Regions from separate parts of the Pseudomonas sp. PK-RTE-24 genome, predicted to be linked through region 3. Evidence: predicted binding sites of a transcription regulator. Region 3 holds the regulator's gene; each other region holds the start of a gene.

The links. The regulator sigma-54, encoded in region 3, starts transcription at its own class of promoters, with help from an activator protein. The targets are predictions, from matches to a motif close to ANTGGCATNNANNTTGCTNT.
Region 1: flgB (flagellar basal body rod protein FlgB) is a predicted target of sigma-54. The motif match lies at 3,145-3,164, and genes of this name have one in related genera.
Region 2: glnA (type I glutamate--ammonia ligase) is a predicted target of sigma-54. The motif match lies at 3,732-3,751, and genes of this name have one in related genera.

Annotation. Positions count from the first base shown of each region.
Region 1 is NZ_CM133224.1:3,074,734-3,080,891, forward strand. It holds gene flgM (flagellar biosynthesis anti-sigma factor FlgM) at 1-32, opposite strand, end outside; gene flgA (flagellar basal body P-ring formation chaperone FlgA) at 195-956, opposite strand; gene ACV8MC_RS13800 (chemotaxis protein CheV) at 1,039-1,971, shown strand; gene cheR (protein-glutamate O-methyltransferase CheR) at 2,018-2,845, shown strand; gene flgB (flagellar basal body rod protein FlgB) at 3,205-3,615, shown strand; gene flgC (flagellar basal body rod protein FlgC) at 3,619-4,062, shown strand; gene flgD (flagellar hook assembly protein FlgD) at 4,078-4,806, shown strand; gene flgE (flagellar hook protein FlgE) at 4,838-6,158, shown strand, end outside.
Region 2 is NZ_CM133224.1:1,132,537-1,138,694, reverse strand. It holds gene glnL (nitrogen regulation protein NR(II)) at 1-540, opposite strand, end outside; gene ACV8MC_RS04950 (DUF4124 domain-containing protein) at 771-1,394, opposite strand; gene ACV8MC_RS04945 (DUF4124 domain-containing protein) at 1,391-1,903, opposite strand; gene glnA (type I glutamate--ammonia ligase) at 2,232-3,638, opposite strand; gene thiI (tRNA uracil 4-sulfurtransferase ThiI) at 3,966-5,420, shown strand; gene typA (translational GTPase TypA) at 5,560-6,158, shown strand, end outside.
Region 3 is NZ_CM133224.1:535,313-541,470, forward strand. It holds gene lptC (LPS export ABC transporter periplasmic protein LptC) at 1-221, shown strand, start outside; gene lptA (lipopolysaccharide transport periplasmic protein LptA) at 208-753, shown strand; gene lptB (LPS export ABC transporter ATP-binding protein) at 753-1,478, shown strand; gene ACV8MC_RS02450 (RNA polymerase factor sigma-54) at 1,645-3,135, shown strand; gene hpf (ribosome hibernation-promoting factor, HPF/YfiA family) at 3,209-3,517, shown strand; gene ptsN (PTS IIA-like nitrogen regulatory protein PtsN) at 3,529-3,993, shown strand; gene rapZ (RNase adapter RapZ) at 3,996-4,853, shown strand; gene ACV8MC_RS02470 (HPr family phosphocarrier protein) at 4,869-5,144, shown strand; gene ACV8MC_RS02475 (ZIP family metal transporter) at 5,179-6,072, opposite strand; gene ACV8MC_RS02480 (superoxide dismutase) at 6,102-6,158, opposite strand, start outside.

The sequences.
Region 1 (6,158 bases), 2.5 Mb from region 3:
GAACTGTTCAATCGGTTGAAATCGATAACCATGATAAAAAACCTCTGGGAATTTGGACGCTTGCCATGTTTTCGGCTATCCCCTGAAAAACTTTAGGCCCAATCAACCATAAGCTTGCATGCGCCGTTGCGAGACCTGCTGCGGCACAGTTTAGGGAAGCGACGGGATCGGCGCCAGTTTTCTCCACGAGGCTTTTACATGGCCACTTCGACCTGTCCCGGCGCAATCACCTGCGCCTTGATAACTCTCTGAGAATTAAGGTTTTTTACTCGAATCTGTTCTTTCATCCCGCCATTGGAGAGCGCTTCCCCCGGCATGCGTACGGCAAGGGTGCCGCTGCGCGCAGTGATCACCACCTGATCACCCTTGCGGACCACTTCGGCCTGTTCCAGATGCACCAGGGTGATGACCTGATCGGCGACCGTTGGTCGGGTAAGTTTCTGCCCGATCGCTTCGTCGACAGAGGTCAGGAAACCCTGGTTGATCGTGCTGACGTCGCGCTCGCGCAAGGTCACGTCCTGCGGCTCGATAATGCCGGCGCGTTTCAGCGGACGAGTGGTCGTCACGATATCGCGAAACAGGCGGACTTGAGCGGGTACGAACACCGTCCAGGGCGAGCTGCCTTCGCAGCGAACCTTCACCGTGACGCGGCCCAGCGGGCGTGCCGGGCTCTCCAGAGTCGCTGTCAATTCCTTGTCGCACATGGGCATGCGCATGCGCGGGTCGAGCTGATTGACTTCGATTTCGTAGCGGCCTTCGGTTTGACTGGAAGCCAAATAGTCTTCTACGGTGAATTCAAGAAAGCCCTGAGTCACGCCGATAAGCATATCAGGCAAGGTAACCGCATCTGCATGGGCAGGACTGCCAGCAAGCAAGCAGCAAACGGCGGACACCGCGCAAAGCCCTTTGCGAAGGGAAGATGTCAGGCGTCGGGAAAATGTCGTTTGAGCGTTCATACGAGTTAAAAAGCAAGCGCCGTGCCGTTTAGCAATGAATGTGCGTCGCAACAACACTTGGCGTTGATGTAGGAGTCTGGGCATGGCTGGTGTAATGGATTCGGTGAACCAGCGCACGCAACTGGTAGGGCAGAATCGCCTCGAGCTGCTGTTGTTCCGTCTCGACGGGCCGCAGCTCTACGGGATCAACGTGTTCAAGGTACGGGAAGTGTTGCAATGCCCGTCCCTGACGTTGATGCCCAAATCCAGTCCTGTCGTGTGCGGGGTAGCGAATATACGGGGAGCGACCATTCCGATCCTGGATCTGGCAATGGCAACGGGCTCCGGTGCGTTGAAAGACAAGAACAGTCCGTTCGTGATCATCACGGAGTACAACACCAAGACCCAGGGTTTCCTGGTCCGCTCGGTGGAGCGCATCGTCAACATGAACTGGGAAGAGATCCATCCGCCACCCAAGGGTACCGGTCGCGATCACTACCTGACCGCTGTGACTCGGGTCGACAACCAGTTGGTCGAAATCATCGACGTCGAGAAGGTGCTGGCCGAAGTGGCGCCGACGCCGGAAGCGATTTCGGTGGGCGTGGTCGATGTCGAGACGCAGACCAAGGCGTTGTCGCTGCGGGTGCTGACGGTCGATGACTCGTCGGTGGCGCGCAAGCAGGTCACCCGTTGTCTGCAGACCATCGGTGTCGAAGTGGTGGCGCTGAACGACGGCAAGCAGGCGCTGGATTACCTGCGCAAGCTGGTCGACGAGGGCAAGAAGCCGGAAGAAGAGTTCCTGATGATGATTTCCGACATCGAGATGCCGGAGATGGACGGGTACACCCTGACGGCGGAAATCCGCGGCGACGCACGCATGCAAAAGCTCCATATCATCCTGCATACTTCGTTGTCGGGGGTATTCAATCAGGCGATGGTGAAGAAAGTCGGTGCTGATGACTTTCTGGCCAAATTCCGTCCTGATGACCTCGCATCCCGGGTAGTCGACCGGATCAAAGCAGCAGATATCAGCTAGGGACCTTCTGTCCCTGGCGGTCAACACGATTTAAGAGGCGGCATCATTGTCTACGGGTAATTTGGATTTCGAACAGTTCCGGGTCTTCCTGGAAAAAGCCTGTGGCATTCTGCTCGGTGAAAACAAGCAGTATCTGGTCTCGAGCCGTCTCAACAAACTGATGGAGCAGCAAGGCATCAAGTCCCTGGGTGAGCTGGTACAGCGCATCCAGACCCAGCCGCGCAGCGGTTTGCGCGAGCAGGTGGTCGATGCCATGACGACCAACGAAACCCTGTGGTTTCGCGACACCTATCCGTTTGAAGTCTTGAAGAACAAGGTACTGCCGGAAGCGATCAAGGCCAGCCCCAACCAGCGTCTGCGGATCTGGTCGGCGGCCTGCTCGTCGGGACAGGAACCGTACTCGCTGTCGATGTCGATCGACGAGTTCGAGCGCAGCAACCTGGGTCAGTTGAAGATGGGTGTGCAGATCGTTGCCACCGATCTGTCGGGCCTGATGCTCAACAACTGCAAAACCGGCGAGTACGACAGCCTGGCCATCGGTCGCGGTCTGTCGCCGGAACGCCTGCAACGCTACTTCGACCCGAAAGGGCCGGGGCGCTGGGTGGTCAAGGCGCCGATCAAGAGCCGGGTGGAATTCCGCTCGTTCAACCTGCTCGACAGCTACGCGGCGCTGGGCAAGTTCGACATCGTGTTCTGCCGCAACGTACTGATCTACTTCTCTGCCGAAGTGAAGAAGGACATCCTGTTGCGCATTCACAGCACGTTGAAGCCGGGCGGGTATCTGTTCCTTGGCGCTTCGGAAGCGCTGAACGGATTGCCGGATCATTACCAGATGGTTCAGTGCAGCCCGGGGATTATTTACAAGGCGAAATAAGCGGTTTGCGCTGATACAAAAACGGGAGGCCCGCAAAGGCCTCCTTTTTTTATGCCCGAATTATTTTCCACGAATCCCCTGTGGGAGCGAGCCTGCTCGCGAAAGCGGTCTGTCCATAAGACAGTTGGCGCCTGACACGCCGCCTTCGCGAGCAGGCTCGCTCCCACAGGGATCTGCGCTGACCTGGCAACGACGGCAAGCGGCAGAAAAGCGGCATCCGGCGGTAACCGGTTGCCGCTTTTCTGGCATTGCCGCTTAGCCTGTTCGGCACAAAGCCCCGGAATACGGGGCTTTGATCATTTGGCACGGCGCTTGCTAAAGCTCAAGTACGAAAAACCGGTCACCTGAAGGTTCCCGACATGAGCATCAGCTTCGACAAAGCGCTGGGCATTCACGAAAAGGCATTGGGCTTCCGCGCCCAGCGTGCCGAAGTGCTGGCCAACAACATCGCCAACGCCGACACCCCGAACTACAAAGCGCGGGATCTGGATTTCTCCAAAGTGCTCGAAGCACAGACCGAGAAGACCAAGACCGGCGGCCACTTTGCCCTGAACATGACCAACAGCCGGCACATCGAGGCTGAAGGGCTGGGCAATGGCGACGAGTCGCTGATGTATCGCACGCCGATGCAGCCTTCGATCGACCAGAACACCGTCGACGCTCAACTGGAACAGTCGAACTACGCGGAAAACGCCGTCGGCTTCCAGGCCAGCTTCACCTTGCTCAACAGCAAATTCAAAGGGCTGGTGTCAGCCCTGCGCGGAGAATAATCCATGTCCCTGTCCAGCGTTTTCAACATTGCCGGCAGCGGCATGAGCGCGCAGACCACGCGTCTGAACACCGTGGCGTCGAACATCGCCAACGCCGAAACCGTTTCGTCGAGCATCGACCAGACCTACCGCGCCCGTCATCCGGTGTTCGCCACCATGTTTCAGGGCGGCCAGGCCGGCGGCAGCAATTCGCTGTTCCAGAACCAGGATGCGGCCGGGCAGGGCGTGCAGGTGCTTGGCGTCGTCGAAGACCAGAGCAACCTCGAAGCGCGCTACGAGCCGAACCATCCGGCCGCCGACGCCAAGGGCTACGTCTACTACCCGAACGTCAACGTGGTGGAAGAAATGGCTGACATGATTTCCGCGAGCCGCTCGTTCCAGACCAACGCGGAAATGATGAACACCGCCAAAACCATGATGCAGAAGGTACTGACCCTCGGTCAGTAATAAGGGGCGACTGCCATGAGCGTTACGGATACCACCAGCAGCCTGAGCATGAACGACATCCTGGCCAACTCGTCGAAGAAGGCCAGCAGCACGACGTCGGGCGGCATCGCTTCGGCGACCAACAGTGCCACCGGCGGCCAGGCGCTGGGCAAGGATGCTTTCCTGCAATTGCTGGTCACCCAGCTGAAAAACCAGAACCCGCTCGACCCGCAGGACAACAGCGCTTTCGTCGCGCAGTTGGCGCAGTTCAGTAGCCTTGAAGGCATCACCACGCTGAACTCCACTGTCAGTGGCCTTGCCGGCAACTACAACTCGTCGCAGGCGTTGCAAGCGTCATCGCTGGTCGGTCGCAACGTGATCGTGCAGACCAACACCGCCCAGCTCGATGACCCGAGCAAAGGCCTGACCGGTTCGGTCACCGTGCCTTCGTCGATTGCCGGCGGCACCGTGACCATCACCGACAAGGACGGCAAGACCGTGCGCACCATCGACCTGGGCAGCCGCGCTGCCGGCGATGCCAGTTTCACTTGGGACGGCAAGGACACCGCCGGCACCGTGGTTCCGGTCGGCACTTACACGTTCAAGGCCAACGCACCGATCAACGGCACCGCGACCGACCTGGCGACCTACCTGCCGGCGACCGTCAACAGCGTGACGATCAGCCAGACCGGTGGCGAGCTGATGCTCAACCTGGCCGGCAAGGGCACCGTTGCCCTGTCCAAAGTACAAACCATTGGTATATAGAGCCGACTAACCCGGCACGAAGGAGTGGAACATGTCTTTTAACATCGGCCTTAGCGGTCTCTATGCCGCCAACAAACAACTCGACGTCACCGGCAACAACATCGCCAACGTCGCCACCGCCGGTTTCAAATCCTCGCGCGCAGAATTCGAAGACGTCTATTCGTCGACTCGTCTGGGCAGCGGCAGCAAAGTGATCGGCAACGGCGTGCGCCTGGCCAACGTTTCCCAGCAGTTCACCCAGGGTGACATCAACAACACTGGCAACGTGCTGGACATGGGCATCAACGGTTCCGGCTTCTTCACCATGAGCAACAACGGCTCGATCTCGTACACCCGTGCCGGTACGTTCAAGGTCGACAACGCCGGTTACATCACCAACACCGACTACACCTCGCGTCTGCAGGGTTACGGTGTGGATGCCAACGGCAAGATCATCAACGGCGTGTTGACCGATCTGAAGATCGACACTTCGAACCTGGCGCCGAAGTCGTCTTCTGCGGTGACCTCGAGCATCAACCTCAATTCGTCTTCGCCAGTGATCGTTGATACCGGCGCCAGCGCCGTCAAGTTTGATCCGTCGAAGCCTGAGACTTACACCAAGTCCTTCAGCACACCGATCTATGACACCCAGGGCAACGCCCACGTCATGGACCAGTACATGGTCAAGACTGGCGGGAACACCTGGAAGGTTTACACCCTGGTCGATGGCCGTAACCCGGACGCTACCGGCAGCAACCCTGTGACCACTGCGCCGGTTGCTTCGACATTGTCGTTCGACAGCTCCGGCAAGCTGGTTCAGGTGAGCACGCCTAACCCGGCGGATCCGGCCAACCCGATCATCAGCAGCGATCTGAAGATGACCGGCTGGGTGCCGGGCACTGTGACCAATGGCGTGTTTACGCCTAACGGCGCGGCAGCGAACCCGAATGGCGTGACCATCTCGATGGCCAACACCACTCAGTACAACGCTGATACCTCGCGTACGATCCCGACTCAGGATGGTTACGCCACTGGCCAGATCACCAACCTGACCATCGACGGCACCGGTACGCTGTTTGCCAACTTCAGCAACAACCAGAGCAAGGCGATTGGTCAGGTTGCACTGGCCAGCTTCACCAACGAACAGGGCTTGCAGGCTGTCGGTGGCACCAGCTGGAAAGAGACTTTCGCTTCGGGTATTCCGGGCTATGACGCGCCGAAGACCGGTACGTTGGGTGAGGTGGTGTCCAACTCGCTGGAAGAGTCGAACGTTAACCTGACCAATGAGCTGGTTGATCTGATCAAGGGTCAGAGCAACTATCAGGCGAACGCCAAGACTATTTCGACGCAGAGCACGATTATGCAGACCATTA
Region 2 (6,158 bases), 600 kb from region 3:
GCGGTCGGCCTCTTCGATGATCACATTGGTGTAATCGCGCAGGCTTTCCTCCGGCAGTTCGCGGGCCAGCAATTGCGCTGCGCCACGGATGCCGCCAAGAGGGTTCTTGATCTCGTGGGCGAGGCCGCGCACCAGCATCTTGCTGGTTTCCTGCTTGGACAGCTGCGCCTCTTCCTTGGTGATGCGCAACAGGCGATCACGCGGGTGCACTTCAAGCAAAAGCAAAGTCTCGCCGTTGCTGAGGATTGGCGTGACCGCGTAATCCACGGTCAGCGTCTGGCCGGTGAGGGCGGTGAGCATCGCTTCACGCTTGGTGAAAGGGTGCGCCTGCTCCACGGCCTGACGCAGGGAATTGAGCGCCTCGGGGGATTCGGTGAACAGCTCGCTGATGAACTGGCCGTGGCTGCGCTGACCGCTGACGGCCAACAGCATCTCCGCCGCCGGGTTCATGTACTCCAGGCGCAATTCGGCGTCGAGCAGGATGGTCGCCGTGGTCAGGTTGTCGAGCAGCAAACGGTGAATAGCGTCGCTTATGGTCATCTGGACCCCTTTTGGAGCAAGGCGTGCGCGAGAACAAAGCGCTGATGTCGGGAAAATGCAAAAACCAAACCAAGGCTCCGAAAAGAAGCGTTTAACCCCTGAAACAGGCGTTTGACGCGCGTTTGTATGGCACGAAGCCAGCTCAAACGGGAAGTTTCGAACCAAAATGGGTTGAGTTGTGGGCGAGATGCAGTTTAGTGCACCAATAGAGTGCGCGCGGCTGGCGGAGGTTAAAAGAAGCGCAGGAATGGATTTTTCGGCTCTTCAGGTTTGTCCTTGAGCGGACATTCCGGGCGCACGCCATAGTCGTCGGCAACGCAGGGTTTGACCTGGCGTTTCTGCGCCAGGGAAATCCGCAGCATGTGGAACGGCTGATTGGCGGTGCGTTCCACGGTACGCCCGGCGGCGTCGAGGATTTCGATCGAAAGGCTGTGGCTGCCGCGATCGATATTGCTCAGCGCAAATACCGGGCTGACGCCGGGCTCGCCAGTGGCCTTGCCATCCAGCAGCAGGCGATAACGATGGCCGCTTTGCAGGCCGGGCTCGCTGGTGACGCTGACGATCAGCTCGCCGGCGCTGCTGCGCAAAGTGGCATCGGGCTCCGGGATCAGAATGCGCAGCATGTCGTAGTGAAAGGGCGCTGGTTCGGCGGATTTTTTCGCTGTTGTGATCGGCGCTGCGGTGTTGGCAGGGACAGCCATGCGATTGCTCGTCGCAATCGGCATTCGCTTGGCGTTGGCGCGCGGCTGATCGGTATAGACGCGGTTGCCCTGTGCGTCGACATAGGTAAACACCTCCGCCAAGGTGTACTTCGACATCAGCGCCAGAACGAGTACCAGCCCCGCGCGGATCATGGTCTATGCACCCGTTGCACGGTGAAGACGGCTGGCGGGCTCTGCTGAATGACGGTCTGGCCGTCGATCACCTGCACGGCCAGGCGATGCTCGCCGCGATCGATGTTCACCAACTGCAAAACCGGTACGTTGCTCGGCTGGCCATAGGGCTCGTCGTCCAGCACCAGTCTCAGTTGATGCGGCGATTGCAGGCGCGGTTTGATCAGGACATTGACCGTAAAGGTGCCGTTGTTGGCGCGCAGGGCCTCGTCAGTGGGCAGACCGGCGAGTTCGAGGATTTCATAGGCGTTGCGCGGTGGTTGCGGTTGTTCTGCGGTGGGTGCTTGCGGCGCACTCGGTGCTTGCGGCTCGACCCGATTGAGCGGCGGCAACTCGACCGGTTGCGCCTGCACGCCGTCCGGCGGCTGATTGCTGTAAGCAGTGTTGCCGTTGGCGTCGGTGTACTTGTAGATCTGCGCAGCGGCGGGCAGGGTGATCAGCAGCAGAATGTAGAGAAACGTGCGACCCATGAAATCGACCGGGGTTGGAAACTGTGGGTAGCAGCATAGGACAGGTGGGGCGGTTGGCCAAAACCGTTAATAACTGGAATTGAAAAGACTGGTAGCCAAAACACGGATCGTTCCCATGCTCTGCGTGGGAATGCCTCCTGGGACGCTCCGCGTCCAGTGACGCGGAGCGTCACGGCTGCATTCCCACGCGGAGCGTGGGAATGATCAATGACCCACCGCTTTCGCGAGCAGGCTCGCTCCCACATGGAAAATGCGTTGCGCCGGGCAATAAAAAAGGCCTCCCGAAGGAGGCCTCTTGTGTCACGCCGCTTTACGCAGCGCTACCGGATCAGCAGCTGTAGTACAGCTCATATTCCAGTGGGTGTACGAAGGTGCGAACCTTGATTTCTTCTTCCGATTTCAGCGCGATGTAAGCGTCGATGAAGTCGTCGGAGAACACGCCGCCCTTGGTCAGGAACGCGCGGCCCTTGTCCAGCTCTTCCAGGGCTTCTTTCAGGCTGCCGCAAACCTGTGGAATCTCTTTCGCCTCTTCAGGCGGCAGGTCGTACAGGTTCTTGTCGGCGGCATCGCCTGGGTGGATCTTGTTCTGGATACCGTCCAGACCGGCCATCAGCAGAGCTGCGAAAGCCAGGTACGGGTTGGCAGCCGGATCCGGGAAGCGTGCTTCGATACGGCGGGCTTTCGGGCTCGACACGTAAGGAATACGGATCGAAGCGGAACGGTTGCGAGCCGAGTAGGCCAGCATTACCGGAGCTTCGAAGCCTGGCACCAGACGCTTGTAGGAGTTGGTCGCCGGGTTGGTGAAGCCGTTCAGGGCCTTACCGTGCTTGATGATGCCGCCGATGAAGTACAGAGCGGTATCGGACAGGCCGGCATAGCCTTCACCTGCGAAGGTGTTCTTGCCGTCTTTCCAGATCGACATGTGTACGTGCATGCCCGAACCGTTGTCGCCGTACAGTGGCTTCGGCATGAAGGTCGCGGTGCGGCCGTAAGCGTCGGCAACGTTGTGCACAACGTATTTCAGGGTCTGAACTTCGTCGGCCTTCTTCACCAGGGTGTTGAACTTGACGCCGATTTCGTTCTGGCCGGCAGTCGCCACTTCGTGGTGGTGAACTTCAACCGACTGACCCATTTCTTCCAGTGCGTTGCACATGGCGGTACGGATTTCGTGGTCGTGGTCGAACGGTGGAACCGGGAAGTAGCCGCCTTTCACGCCTGGACGGTGACCCTTGTTGCCGCCTTCGATGTCCTGGTCGGACATCCACGAACCTTGCTCGGAGTAGATCTTGAACATCGAGCCGGAGATGTCCGACTTGAATTTTACCGAGTCAAAGATGAAGAACTCAGGCTCCGGACCGGCGAATACGGTGTCACCGATACCGGTGGCTTTCAGGTGCTCTTCGGCGCGCTTGGCGATCGCACGTGGGTCGCGATCGTAGCCTTGCATGCTCGAAGGCTCGATGATGTCGCACACCAGAATCAGCGTTGGGTCTTCGGTGAACGGATCGAGCACGGCCGTTTCGTCGACCGGCATCAGGATCATGTCGGAGGCTTCGATGCCTTTCCAGCCGGAGATGGAGGAACCGTCGAACATCTTGCCGACTTCGAAGAAGTCGTCATCCAGCGCATCGCGAGCCGGCATGGTCACGTGGTGCTGAGTGCCTTTGGTGTCCGTGAAGCGCAGATCAATCCACTTGACGTCATGATCTTTGATGAGTTGAACCGACTTCGACATAGTGTCCTCCGGGTGAATTAGGGCGGGTAGTGGATGCCCTTAATAATGGTGATGCCGGCGCGAATACTCTGCCAAGGCAACCTGCCTCACAAGGGAGCAAATTGCATGCCAGTGCCCCAGCATGGGTTTTTTGCCCCAAATTCACGCTTATTAAGGCGTGCGAGGTACTGAATCGACAAATCCCGCCCCTTAATGTTGCGTTTAAATTCAGAAATGACCTGTTTTGGTGCAAGCAAAACCTTCTGCACATTAACTGGTTAAACCTTGAGCAATTTCCGCTATAATCCGCGCCCCCCTTTTTCGGCTGGCCGTTCGCGCGCTGTTTTCATGAAACTTATCGTAAAAGTCTTCCCCGAGATCACCATCAAAAGCCGACCTGTCCGGACGAAATTCATCCGCCAGTTGGCCAAGAACATCCGCACCGTGCTCCGTGACCTGGACCCGGCCGTGGTGGTGAACGGCGTGTGGGACAATCTCGAGCTGGAAACCCGCGTTACCGACCCCAAAGCCTTGAAAGAGATGGGCGAGCGCCTGACCTGCATGCCGGGTATCGCGCATTTTCTGCAGATCGACGAGTACCCGCTGGGCGACTTCGACGACATCACCGAAAAGTGCAAACAGCACTACGGCGATGCACTGGCCGGGAAGATTTTCTCGGTGCGCTGCAAGCGCGCAGGCAAGCATGCCTTCAGCTCGATGGACGTGGAAAAATACGTCGGCAGCAAGCTGCGTCGCGAGTGCGGTGCGGCCGGAATCGACCTTAAAGCACCGCAAATCGAAGTCCGTATCGAAGTTCGCGACAAACGGTTGTTCGTGATTCACAGCCAGCACAACGGCATCGGCGGCTACCCGCTCGGCGCGTTGGAGCAGACGCTGGTATTGATGTCCGGCGGCTTCGATTCGACCGTGGCGGCTTACCAGATCATGCGTCGCGGCCTGATGGCGCACTTCTGCTTCTTCAATCTCGGCGGGCGTGCCCACGAATTGGGCGTGATGGAAGTCGCGCACTTCATCTGGAAGAAGTACGGCAGCTCGCAACGCGTGCTATTTGTCAGTGTGCCGTTCGAGGAAGTGCTGGGCGAAATTCTCGGCAAAGTCGATAACAGTCATATGGGCGTGGTTTTGAAGCGTATGATGTTGCGCGCCTCGTCCGAGATCGCCGAACGCCTGCACATCGATGCACTGGTGACCGGTGAAGCGATCTCCCAGGTGTCGAGCCAGACGCTGCCGAACCTGTCGGTGATCGACTGCGTGACCGACAAGCTGGTGCTGCGGCCGCTGATCGTCGCGCACAAGCAGGACATCATCGACACTGCCAACGAGATCGGCACCGCCGATTTCGCCCGGCACATGCCGGAATACTGCGGCGTGATTTCGGTCAACCCCAAGACCGCCGCCAAGCGTGGCCGGGTTGAGCACGAAGAGAAAGAATTCGACATGGCGGTACTCGAGCGTGCGCTCGCCAACGCCAAACTGGTGCCGATCGATCGGGTAATCGACGAGTTGGGCCAGGATTTGCAAATTGAAGAAGTCAGCGAAGCGCTGGCCGGTCAGATCGTGATCGACATCCGCCACCCGGATGCCGCCGAGGATGACCCGCTGGAGCTCGCCGGCATAGAGGTACAGACGATGCCGTTCTATGCAGTGAACGCACGTTTCAAGGAACTGGACCCTACTCGCCAGTACCTGCTGTATTGCGACAAAGGCGTGATGAGTCGCCTGCATGCCCACCATTTGCTCAGTGAGGGGCATGCCAATGTGCGCGTTTATCGACCGAGCTAAGTGCCCGGGGCTGTTTGCCTGTGGCCTGCGTCACCGGCCCCCCGACACCGCCGTCAAGCTGTAACGGCCATGCCGGACACTACTGCTAATCGCTGCCATGACTTGTCAGCAAACCGAATCCTCTGATCGAGATACACAAGTGATCGAAAATCTACGCAACATCGCCATCATTGCCCACGTTGACCACGGTAAAACCACCCTGGTAGACAAACTCCTGCGTCAATCCGGCACCCTGGAGCGCAACGAGCTCAACGACGAGCGCGTGATGGACTCCAACGACCAGGAAAAAGAGCGCGGTATTACCATTCTGGCGAAGAACACCGCCATCAACTGGAACGGCTACCACATCAACATCGTGGACACCCCGGGCCACGCCGACTTCGGCGGCGAAGTTGAACGCGTAATGTCGATGGTCGACTCCGTTCTGCTGCTGGTTGACGCTCAAGACGGCCCTATGCCGCAAACCCGTTTCGTGACCAAGAAGGCTTTCGAAGCCGGCCTGCGTCCAATCGTGGTGATCAACAAGGTTGACCGTCCAGGCGCGCGTCCGGACTGGGTTCTGGACCAGATCTTCGACCTGTTCGACAACCTCGGTGCGACCGAAGAACAACTGGACTTCCAGGTTGTTTACGCTTCGGCCCTGAACGGTATTGCCGGTCTGGACCACACCGCCATGGCGGAAGACATGACTCCGCTGTACCAGGCAGTAGTCGACCACGTTCCGCCTCCGGCCGTTGA
Region 3 (6,158 bases):
ATTCGGTACGCGTACAGCGCACCGATGAGAAACAGCGCGGCACCCTGATCACCAGCACCCGCATGACCGTGTTCCCGCAGCAAGAATATGCGCAGACCGCGCAACCCGTTAGAATCGAGGGCGCTGGCGGCGTATCGACTGGCGTCGGAATGAAAGCGTACCTGAAGGACAGCAGGATACACCTGCAATCGAACGTAAGAGGACAGTATGAGGCTCGTTAAAACCCTCCCTATTTTGCTCAGTCTGGGCGCAGCACTGGGAAGCGCGAGCGCCTGGTCCCTGCCGAACGATCAGCAGCAGCCTATCCGCATTCAGGCCGACGACGCCCAACTGGACGACAAGAATGGCATCGCCACCTATAAAGGTGACGTGATCATTACCCAAGGCTCGATGATCGTTAAAGGCAACACCGTGACCATGACGCGCGCGCCCAATGGCGACATCGACGTGGTGACCTCGGTAGGCAACCTGGCTTACTTCGAGCAGTTGCAGACCCAGGGCGACGCCAACCCGGTCAAGGGCTACGGCGTGACGATTCAATACCACGCCCAGCAGAACCGGGTGGTGCTGATCGACAAGGCCAAGGTTATCGACAAGGATAACAACGTCACCCAGGGCGAAAAAATCGTCTACGACACCGTGAAGAAACTGGCCAGCGCCGGTCGCGCCACGGGCAGCAAGGTCACCGAATCGCGTCCGCGCATCGACATGGTGATCCAGCCGAAGAAGAAAACCGAAGAGAAATCCCAGTAATGGCAACTCTGAAAGCTCAGCATCTGGCCAAGGCCTATAAAAGCCGCCAGGTCGTGCGTGACGTCAGCCTGTCGATCGACAGCGGGCAGATCGTCGGCTTGCTCGGCCCGAACGGCGCCGGCAAGACTACGTGCTTCTACATGATCGTTGGCCTGGTGCAGGCAGATCAGGGCCGTGTGCTGATCGATGATCTGGACGTCAGCCACCAGCCGATGCACGGCCGCGCCAAGGCCGGTATCGGCTATCTGCCGCAAGAAGCGTCGATCTTCCGCAAACTGTCGGTCGCCGACAACATCATGGCGATCCTCGAGACCCGTCCGGAGCTGGACAAGGCCGGTCGTCGCAAGGAGCTGGAAAGCCTGCTGCAGGAATTCCACATCAGCCACATCCGCGACAACCTCGGCATGAGCCTGTCCGGCGGTGAGCGTCGCCGGGTGGAAATCGCTCGCGCCCTGGCCACTGCACCCAAGTTCATCCTGCTCGACGAACCGTTCGCCGGTGTCGACCCGATCTCGGTCGGCGACATCAAGCAGATCATCCATCACCTCAAGGCCAAGGGCATCGGTGTGCTGATCACCGACCACAACGTGCGTGAGACGCTGGATATCTGCGAAACCGCTTACATCGTCAACGACGGTCAACTGATCGCTGAAGGCGATGCCGAGACCATCCTGGCCAACGATCTGGTCAAGGAAGTGTATCTGGGTCACGAGTTCCGCCTGTAAGCGCGACAGCGCTGTATCGATTCAAGGCGCATTTATCCGCTTTAATTGTTACAGCGCTCTAGGCAAACACTTCAGTTTCAGGCATATAATTTGCTTAAGTTTGGCGCTTCGGCGCCCTGTAGTGGATGGCGCAAAGCGCCGGCGAATAAGGTGTTAAGCCCCTGCCATGAAACCATCGCTAGTCTTGAGAATGGGCCAGCAGCTGACGATGACACCGCAGCTGCAACAGGCCATCCGCCTGCTCCAATTGTCGACCCTGGACCTGCAACAGGAGATCCAGGAGGCTCTGGAATCCAATCCGATGCTCGAGCGCCAGGAAGAAGGCGACGACTTCGACAATGCCGATCCGCTGGCCGACAACGCCGAACAGAAGCCCGCCGAAATCCAGGAACCCTCCTACCAGGAAACCGCCCCGACGGTGGATAACCTCGAGGATGGCGATTGGAACGAGCGTATCCCCAACGAACTGCCAGTGGATACTGCCTGGGAAGACGTCTACCAGACCAGCGCCAGCAGCCTGCCGAGCAGCGATGACGATGAGTGGGATTTCACCACCCGCACGTCGGCCGGCGAGAGCCTGCAAAGCCATCTGCTCTGGCAACTGAACCTGGCACCGATGTCCGACACCGATCGCCTGATCGCCGTGACTCTGATCGACTGCATCAACAATCAGGGCTATCTGGACGAAACACTCGAAGAGATTCTTGAAGCGTTCGACCCGGAACTGGACATCGAGCTCGACGAAATCGAAGCTGTCCTGCATCGCATCCAGCAATTCGAGCCCGCCGGTATCGGCGCACGCAACCTCAGCGAATGCCTGCTGCTGCAATTGCGCCAGCTGCCCGCGAAGACGCCGTGGCTGACCGAGGCCAAGCGTCTGGTCGCCGATTACATCGACCTGCTCGGCAGCCGCGATTACAGCCAGTTGATGCGCCGGATGAAGCTCAAGGAAGACGAGCTGCGCCAGGTCATCGAACTGGTGCAGAGCCTCAATCCGCGTCCCGGCTCACAGATCGAGTCGACCGAAGCCGAATACGTCATTCCCGACGTGATCGTGCGCAAGGACAACGAGCGCTGGCTGGTCGAGCTGAACCAGGAATCGGTGCCTCGCCTGCGCGTCAACGCCCAGTACGCCGGTTTTGTGAAGCGTGCCGACACCAGCGCCGACAACACTTTCATGCGCAACCAGTTGCAGGAGGCCCGCTGGTTCATCAAGAGCCTGCAGAGCCGCAACGAAACCCTGATGAAAGTGGCCACGCAGATCGTCGAACATCAGCGCGGCTTCCTCGAGTACGGCGACGAAGCAATGAAGCCGTTGGTATTGCATGACATCGCCGAAGCGGTCGGCATGCACGAATCGACGATTTCCCGGGTGACCACACAAAAATTCATGCATACCCCGCGCGGTATTTATGAGCTGAAATACTTTTTCTCCAGCCACGTCAGCACCTCCGAAGGCGGCGAATGCTCGTCCACGGCGATCCGCGCGATCATCAAGAAACTGGTCGCTGCGGAAAATCAGAAAAAGCCGTTGAGTGACAGCAAGATCGCTGGTTTACTGGAGGCACAAGGCATTCAGGTGGCTCGCCGCACCGTCGCCAAGTACCGCGAATCCCTCGGAATCGCGCCTTCGAGCGAACGCAAGCGGTTGATGTAAGCCACGTTACAGCGTTCCAGTGGCAGGCTTTTCGGCCTGCCGCTTTATGCACTGGCAACGAAGGAGAAGCTGTATGCAAGTCAACATCAGTGGACACCAACTGGAAGTGACCCAACCTCTGCGTTCCTACATCGAGGAAAAACTCCAGCGACTGGAGCGACATTTCGACAAGATCACCAACGTGCAGGTCACGATGTGCGTCGAAAAGCTGAAACAGAAGATCGAAGCCACCTTGCATATCCCCGGCAGTGAAGTGGTCGCAAACGCAGAAGATACCGACATGTACGCTGCGATCGACTCACTTACCGACAAGCTGGATCGCCAACTCAAAAAGCATAAGGAAAAGACCCAGAGCCTCCTCCAGGGCGCGACCGGTCGTTAACACCCCTATCCATGATCCGACTTGAAACCATCCTGACCCCCGGCCGTTCCCAAGTGAACGCGCCGGGCGGCAGCAAGAAAAAAGCCCTCGAACAGATTGCCAACCTGATCCACCGCGAAGTGCCGGATCTGGCGATGCAGGATGTCTTCGAGGCGCTGATCGCCCGTGAAAAACTCGGCTCCACCGGTTTTGGCAACGGCATCGCCATTCCCCACTGCCGCCTCAAGGGCTGCGCGGGGCCAGTGAGCGCCCTGCTGCACCTCGAAGCCCCGATCGATTTCGACGCCATCGACGGCGCTCCGGTGGACCTGTTGTTCGTACTGCTGGTCCCGGAAGCCGCAACCGACGCGCATCTGGAGTTGTTGCGCCAGATCGCCAGCATGCTCGACCGCAAGGAAGTGCGCGACAAATTGCGCAGCGCTCCGAGCAATGAAGCCTTGTACCAGGTCGTACTGGACGAGCAGAACGGGCACTAATCATGCGTTTGATCATTGTCAGTGGCCGTTCGGGCTCGGGTAAAAGTACCGCCCTGAATGTCCTTGAGGACAACGGCTACTACTGCATCGACAATCTGCCGGCCGGTTTGCTGCCGGAACTGGCCGAGCGAGCGCTGATTCACACAGAACTGGCGCAGCCGCTGGTCGCCGTGTCGATCGATGCGCGCAACCTGCCCAGCCATCTGTCACGTTTCCCTGAGTTGCTCGAAGACGTGCGTGCCAAGCATATCAAGTGCGATGTGCTGTACCTGGACGCCGATGAAGAAACCCTGCTCAAGCGTTTTTCCGAGACCCGTCGTCGTCACCCGCTGAGCAACGCCAATCGCTCACTGGCCGAGGCGATTCACGACGAAACCGCCCTGCTCGGTCCGATCGCCGATCTGGCCGACCTGAAGATCAACACCACCAGTCTGAATCTGTATCAACTGCGCGACACCATCAAGTTGCGCCTGTTGAATCAACCGGAGCCCGGTACGGCGTTTCTGGTCGAGTCGTTCGGCTTCAAGCGCGGCATGCCGGTCGACGCCGACCTGGTGTTCGACGTGCGCTGCCTGCCCAATCCGTACTGGAAACCGGAGCTGCGCGCTCAGTCGGGCCTTGATGCACCGGTGGCCGAGTACCTGGCGCAGCAGCCGGATGTCGAAGAAATGTATCAGGACATCTACGCCTACCTGAACAAGTGGCTGCCACGCTTCGCCGCCAGCAACCGCGCCTACGTCACCATTGCCATTGGCTGCACCGGCGGGCATCACCGCTCCGTCTACCTGACCGAACGACTGGGTCAGGCCCTGCAGAAAACCCTGAAGAACGTCCAGGTTCGCCACCGCGACCTCACCTAAAGGATTTACACCGCGATGCCTGCTCGTGAAATCGAAATCATCAATAAGCTGGGCCTGCATGCCCGGGCATCGGCCAAATTTGTCGGCGTGGCGGGTCAGTATCCAGACTGCACGATCCGAGTGGGACGCACACCTGAAACGACTGTCGACGGCAAGAGCATCATGGCAATGATGATGCTCGCGGCGGGTAAAGGCACCAAGATCCATTTGAGCACCGAAGGCGAACAGGCTCAGGAAGCCATGGACGCATTGGTCGATCTGATCGAAAGGTATTTCGACGAAGGTGAATAATCCTCGAGGCGGGGACACTGTTCCTCGCCTCCATTCACCCCAACGCCGTATCCATCACCATCATCAGACAAAACCCGATCAGAAGGCCCAGACTGGCCAGCTTGTCATGCCCATGACGGCGCGATTCCGGGATCACTTCGTGGGTCACCACCAGCAACATCGCCCCCGCCGCCAGTGCCAGCCCCAACGGCAACAGCACCTGAGCCAGACTCACGAGCCACGCACACAGCAGCGCAAATATCGGTTCGACCAGCCCCGACGCCGCGCCGATCAGAAACGCCCTGACCCGCGACATTCCCGCCCCGGCCAGCACCAGAGCAATCACCAGTCCTTCCGGCACATCCTGCAACGCAATGCCCATCGCCAGACTGTCGGCGTCCGCCATCCCGCCTCCGGCAGATACGCCAACCGCCATGCCTTCCGGAATGTTGTGCGCGATGATGGCGAACACGAACAGCCAGATTCGCGGTGGAATTACCGGATGCTCCAGCGTGCCGACGAGCATTTCCGGCGAGGCACCGCAAATGCGCCGATCCACCAGATACAGACCGAACGCACCGAGCAGGATGCCGAAGCAGATCAGGCCACTGGCGGCCCACGGCGTCAGGCCAAGGCTCTCAGCTGCAGCTATGCCCGGCACGATCAACGAAAACGCCGTCGCCGCCAGCATCACCCCGGCACCAAATCCCAGCAAGGTGTCGCTGAGTGCCTGCGGCATGCGGCGGATCACCAGCACCGGCACCGCGCCAAGCGCCGTGCCCAAGGCGCAGATGGCACCGCCCTGCAAGGCACGTAACAGCCTCGGTTCCAGATTCAGCCATTGCAAAGCGTGGGCGACCAGTAAAGTCATACCCGCCAACAGCAAAAGCGAACCCACCGCGTAACGAAACATGCGCCCACTGCCAATCGCCAGTGTTTCCGTGCCCATAGTCAGCCCTGATTGTTTTTATTGAAGGCTTAAACCAGTGCGGCCTGATAGCGCGCAGCAACTTCCGGCCAGTTGATCACGTTGTA